Linked DNA regions of Metabacillus sp. KUDC1714. The protein of the gene in region 2 interacts with the protein of the main gene of each other region in a pairwise test. Links are inferred from orthologs where the notes say so. Each region holds a gene or a part of one and is shown on either strand. Other genes may lie near its edges. The genes, in order: def and asd.

Region 1 (3,236 bases), 100 kb from region 2 along the record:
CACGATCTAAAAAAAATGTTTATAAGCTACTTACATTAAAGGAGCGAGTGAACAAAAGATCAATGCCTCAAGTTGACATAATCGATATGCGAGAGGAGTTAAGAAGTGGCAATCGGAGTATGTTTTCAACATCGTTAATTGAGAAATTAACCGAAAGACTAGAAAAAGGGGAACAGTCGGTTTTATTCCTTAACAGAAGGGGATATTCTTCGTTTGTTATGTGTCGAGATTGTGGTTTTGTTATCCAATGTCCACATTGTGACATTTCATTAACCTACCATAGACATGGGCAACAGCTTAAATGTCATTACTGTGGACACGAGGAACAGATGCCAAATGTATGTCCGGAATGTCAAAGTGAACATATTCGTTTTTTTGGAACAGGTACACAGAAAGTAGAAGAAGAATTAGTCAAGGTATTACCGCATTCGAGAATCATTCGAATGGATGTGGATACGACAGGGAGAAAAGGTGCGCATGAAAAGCTTTTAACAAGATTTGGTAACAAAGAAGCTGATATTTTATTGGGAACTCAAATGATTGCAAAAGGTCTTGATTTCCCAGATGTCACCCTTGTTGGTGTGTTAACAGCAGATACGATGCTTCACTTACCTGATTTTAGAGCCTCTGAAAAAACATTTCAGCTATTAACACAAGTAAGTGGTAGAGCAGGAAGACATGAGCTTCCAGGTGAGGTTATCATTCAAACTTATACTCCTGAGCATTATAGTATTCAATTGGCAAGTCAATATGATTATGACTCATTTTATAATCATGAAATGCAGCTTCGTAAAAATCATGCTTATCCACCTTATTACTATCTAGCCTTACTTACGGTCTCACATCCAGAAATAACAAAGGTTGTTTCTGTGACAGAGAAAATAGTTCAATTTTTAAGAAGAAATGTTGAAAATGAAACAAAGATATTAGGACCTGTAGCTTCACCGATCCCGCGGATTAAAGATAGATATCGATACCAATGCATGGTAAAATACAAACGGGAAAAAAACTTACATGAAACATTAAGAAAAATCATTGAACACTTTCAACAAGAAATGAGTTCAAATGACTTAATCATCGCAATTGATCTAAGTCCAAATACGATGATGTGAGTTGGACTTTTGTTTAATGAATAATAAAATTTTTATACTGTATAAGCGCTCGGTATTCAATGCCTAGCCTCTCGAGGTCATAAGTCTCACTAATGAATTGAAGGTAAAGAATGTATTCTATTCATTAGTGTCTTATTGCCCGAGGCTGAACAAGGCAATTGCGCTTTAGTGTATGTTTGGAGGAGTCTTTTTGGCGGTAAAACCAATCGTTATGTTTCCGGCAGATGTTTTAGAAACACCTTGTGAAAAGGTAACTATTTTTGATCGGAAGCTAACAAAGCTTTTAGCAGATATGTATGATACGATGATTGAAAATGATGGTGTTGGACTAGCAGCACCACAAATAGGAATTTCACAGCAAATAGCTATTGTTGATATTGATGATCATAATGGAACAATAGAATTAATCAATCCAGTTATTGTTGAAGAACGTGGTGAACAAACTGGACCTGAGGGATGTTTAAGCTTTCCTGGTCTGTACGGTGAAGTAACGAGAGCAAACTATGTAAAGGTTAGAACATTTAATCGAAAAGGAAAAGTGAAAATCATTGAAGCTGAAGGATTTCTTGCTCGAGCGATCCAACATGAAATGGATCATCTTGAAGGAGTGTTATTCACAAAAAAGGTAGAAAAATACTTAGAAGAAAATGATTTAGAAAGTGCGGAAGGATGACACGTATGACAAAAATCGTATTTATGGGAACACCTGATTTTTCTGTGCCGATTTTACGGAGTCTTGTAAAAGCAGGCTATGATATTGTTGGTGTTGTAACCCAACCAGATCGACCAAAAGGGCGTAAAAAAACTCTTACTCCGCCACCAGTAAAAGTAGAAGCTGAGAATCATGGTATTAAAGTGTTACAGCCTGAAAAGATTCGAAATGAGGTTGAGGATGTTCTTTCATTGGAGCCAGACCTTATTGTCACGGCAGCTTTTGGACAAATTTTACCAAAGGAATTATTAGAAGCGCCTAAATTTGGCTGTATAAATGTACATGCTTCACTTTTACCGGAATTAAGAGGTGGTGCACCAATTCATTATTCTATTCTTCAAGGGAAAGATAAAACAGGAATCACGATCATGTATATGGCAGAAAAACTTGATGCAGGTGATATCCTTACTCAGGTCGAGATTAGAATTGAGGAGCGAGACACAGTTGGTTCATTACATGACAAGCTCAGCGAAGCAGGAGTAAGGCTTTTGTCTGAAACAATTCCTCAATTACTTGCAGGAAAGCTCACACCAAAAAAGCAGGATGATTCAAAAGCAACCTTCGCCTCTAATATTAAACGTGAGCAAGAAAAGATTGATTGGACCAAAACAGGGGAAGAAATCTATAACCAAATTAGAGGTCTTAATCCTTGGCCTGTTGCGTTTACCACATATGAGAATCAACCTCTCAAGGTATGGTGGGGAGAAAAGATGCCGAGTAAAAACGATTCATCTCCGGGAACAATTATCGGAATTGATCAGGATGGTTTTGTTGTCGCAACTGGAAATAAAACAGCGATAAAAATCACTGAACTTCAACCATCTGGTAAAAAGAAAATGAGTGGAGAAGACTATTTGAGAGGGACAACAATTTCCGTAGGGAATAAATTAGGCGATGATGATGAAAAAACAACCAAATAGTGTACGAGATGTAGCAGTAGAAATCTTATTACAAGTTGAGAAAAATCAAGCATATAGTAATTTGCTTTTAAACTCAATGATAAAAAAACATAAAGTAAATGAGAAGGATATAGCATTACTCACCGAAATCGTTTACGGAACATTGCAAAGACGTGAAACACTCGACTATTTTTTAGCAGGCTTTTTAAAAAAGGCAAAAAAAATTGAGGCTTGGGTACAAATTTTATTAAGGATCTCCATTTACCAAATGGTTTATCTTGATCGAATCCCAGAAAGAGCAATCTTTTTCGAGGCAGTAGAAATTGCGAAAAAACGAGGTCATAAAGGGATTGCTGCTTTTGTGAATGGCGTGCTCAGATCTGTTCAACGAGAAGGTCTACCTACATTTGATGATATATCTGATTCTGTGGAGAGACTAGCAATTAAAACAAGTCACCCCTCATGGCTAGTTGACAAATGGGTAAAACAATTTGGTTATGAAGAAACCGAAAA
Region 2 (3,188 bases):
CACGATCGGTAACCTTATCAGTAACAGTGTAAATAACACCTTTTGGAGTTATATTAAAAAAGTCAACACTTATACCGTCCTTTGCCATTGCTTTGAAAACTTCAGTTTGTACATCATATTGTCCTTCTTTTGCAGTCACTTTTATTTGAGTGACATTAGAGACATGAGCGATTCCGGTTATAAGTCGTTCATGGACATCGCTACCTCTTTTTCTAGAGTGATTTGATGTAACGAGTGTTCCCGAGGATTGTGAATATGTCGATCGAACACGTATAGGTACTTCTGATTGCATTGCAATTTCAACTGCACGGGGATGGATAACCTTAGCACCTTGATATGCAAGATTAACAATTTCCGTATATGTTACAATTGAAAGAGGTTTTGCATTTTCTACAATTCGTGGATCTGCAGTCATGACACCCTCAACATCTGTAAAGATATCAACAAATTCAGCATCTAATGCTGCACCTAGTGCGGCTGCAGAAGTATCACTTCCACCTCTACCGATCGTCGTAATATCTCCATTTGTCGATGAAGCACCTTGAAAACCTGCCACAACTACAACATCATGAGTTTCGAATGTCTCAAGCAATCGCTCACACTTCATTTCAAGAATTTTCGCATTTGTATGTTCATCATTTGTAACAAAACCTGCTTGTGATCCATTTAGCGCTGTAGCTTTAATATCATTCTCGTTTAACATACTCGAAAATACAATTGAAGAAATCATTTCACCACAAGACAAGAGCATATCCTGTTCCCGATTCGAAATCGACTCAATTCCGCCATACAGCAAACCAAGCAGCGTATCTGTTGCATAAGGATCACCATTTCTACCCATAGCAGAGACGACAACAACAACCTTATAGCCTTCTGACATTGCTTCTTTTATATGGTTTAAGGCCATGTCTCGGCCGTGTGCATCTTTAACAGACGTTCCACCAAATTTTTGAACGATAATTTTCATTGTAACACCTCAACTATAGACGTGAGAGAAGAGAGCTGGTTAACCATGCTCTCTTCCTAATAATGATTAAACTAATTGTAATTTTACAAGGCTCTCAGCGATTTGAACAGAGTTCCAAGCTGCTCCTTTTAATAGGTTATCAGAAACAATCCACATATGGAATCCATTAACACGGTCCAAATCTTTACGAATTCGACCTACAAACACATCATTCTTTCCTACACAATGTGCTGGCATTGGATAAATTTGTCTTGAAGGATCATCTTGAAGTGTCACACCATCAGATTCTTTTAATAGTTCTTTAACTTGCTCTGCTGTTACATCATGTTGATCAATTTCAACGTATACAGATTCTGAATGTCCAGTCTCAACAGGTAAGCGAACACAAGTAGCTGCTACGTGTAATTCAGGCATAGTCATAATTTTCTTCGTTTCGTTAATCATTTTCATTTCCTCAAATGTAAAGCCATTATCTTGGAATTTATCAATTTGTGGAATTGCATTAAATGCAATTTGATAGTGTTGTTCATCACCTTTTACAGGAAGAATTTCAGGTGTGTATTCTTCACCATTTAGGATGGCTTTAGATTGTTCTTTTAATTCACTAATTGCTGCTGCACCTGCTCCAGATACTGCTTGATATGTTGACACAATCACTTTATTTAAGCCATATTGCTTGCGGATTGGTTCAAGTGCAACAACCATTTGAATCGTAGAACAGTTTGGGTTTGCAATAATCCCATTATGATCTTTAAGAGCCTCTTCATTAACTTCAGGTACTACAAGTGGAACATTTTCATCCATTCTGTATGCACTTGTATTGTCAACAACGATTGCTCCACGTTTTACCGCTTCTGGTGCAAATTGTTTAGATACACTTCCACCAGCACTGAACAATGCAATTTGAACTCCTTCAAAGCTTTCAGGAGTTGCGACTTGAACAATATATTCTTCGTCTCTGAACGTAACTTTAGTACCTGCTGAACGCTCAGAAGAAAGCAAAGTTAATTTAGAAATTGGAAAATTACGTTCCTCCAGCGTATGAAGCATTTGCTGCCCCACCGCTCCTGTTGCACCGACTACTGCTACATGATAACCTTTTGCTTCCATTAAACACTAGCTCCTTCCAGCTATTTTAAACAAACATGTAAAATAGCTTCAAATCTTTTACGTATTATTCTATCACATTAATTGTCGAATGGATTCAAAAATTTATTTTTGTTTTATTGAATTTTTAAATTATTTTTCTAAATCGCGAAACTTTTCGACAACAACAGGTTGAAATTGTTTTCCTTCTAGTGCAGATAGAACTGTTTCAAGTAATGATTCCATTCTAGCAACCATTGAGTTAGGTTTCTTATCAGGAGCATCTTGACCAAAAGGAATAAAATAAATATCTTTAGTAGCCATTAAACGCATTAGATTTACACCATTTAACCCAAGTGCATCATTAGTTGAAATCCCAACTACAACAGGACGATGTGTTCTTAATGTTGCTTTGGCAGCCATAAGAACTGGAGAGTCAGTTAATGCATTCGCAAACTTACTCATTGAATTACCTGTTAATGGTGCAATTACCATACAATCAAGTGGGAGCTTCGGACCCAATGGTTCTGCTGCTACAATCGAATCAATTACTTTATTACCTGTCAGTTTTTCTATTTTTTCTACCCATTCTCCAGCAACTCCAAAACGTGTTGTTGTATTTTTAACTGTATATGATACAACAGCAATTACATCTGCACCTTCATCTAATAATGACTTAATTTGTGGATATACCTCTTCATATGTGCAATGTGATCCGGTAATTCCAAATCCAATACGTTTTCCAGATAACTTCATCAAGAAGACCCCTTTCCTTCTATTAATAAATCATTCAAAAGCTGTGTAAGAACGTTAGCTACAATTTGGCCTGCTGTTTTAGGGGCAACAATGCCAGGTAACCCTGGTGCCAATAGAGCTTTAATTCCCCGTTTTTCAGCATAGCGAAAATCAGTTCCCCCCGGTTTTGATGCCAAATCAACGATTAGAGTGTGTGCAGGCATATTTGAGATGACCCTTGCAGTTATAACTAAATGTGGAATTGTATTAATACATACATCAATGTCATCAACCTCTTCTTGAAGGTTTTCTAATGAAAATGGTGTAAGTCCCATCTCAGTAATTCTAGCTAAATGTGCAGTATCTCTTGCTCCTACCTTCACTTTTGCTCCTAATGCTG

The links.
Region 1: the proteins of asd (region 2) and def interact in binary tests that used the Escherichia coli proteins (3 or more experiments, as listed by UniProt). The link is inferred for Metabacillus sp. KUDC1714 from one-to-one orthologs.

The regions. Positions count from the first base shown.
Region 1 is NZ_CP055263.1:4,251,702-4,254,937, forward strand. Bases 146-3,043 are described here. They hold def (peptide deformylase), read left to right. Parts: upstream 146-1,302; coding sequence 1,303-1,785; downstream 1,786-3,043. Other genes in these bases: priA (primosomal protein N'), read left to right, coding at 146-1,112; fmt (methionyl-tRNA formyltransferase), read left to right, coding at 1,791-2,744; rsmB (16S rRNA (cytosine(967)-C(5))-methyltransferase RsmB), read left to right, coding at 2,725-3,043. In the rest of the region: more of priA, read left to right, coding at 1-145; more of rsmB, read left to right, coding at 3,044-3,236. UniProt on the Escherichia coli protein: Removes the formyl group from the N-terminal Met of newly synthesized proteins. Requires at least a dipeptide for an efficient rate of reaction. N-terminal L-methionine is a prerequisite for activity but the enzyme has broad specificity at other positions.
Region 2 is NZ_CP055263.1:4,355,930-4,359,117, reverse strand. Bases 56-2,905 are described here. They hold asd (aspartate-semialdehyde dehydrogenase), read right to left. Parts: upstream 2,078-2,905; coding sequence 1,034-2,077; downstream 56-1,033. Other genes in these bases: dpaA (dipicolinic acid synthetase subunit A), read right to left, coding at 2,809-2,905; HUW50_RS20050 (dipicolinate synthase subunit B), read right to left, coding at 2,207-2,809; dapG (aspartate kinase), read right to left, coding at 56-967. Outside these bases: more of dapG, read right to left, coding at 1-55; more of dpaA, read right to left, coding at 2,906-3,188.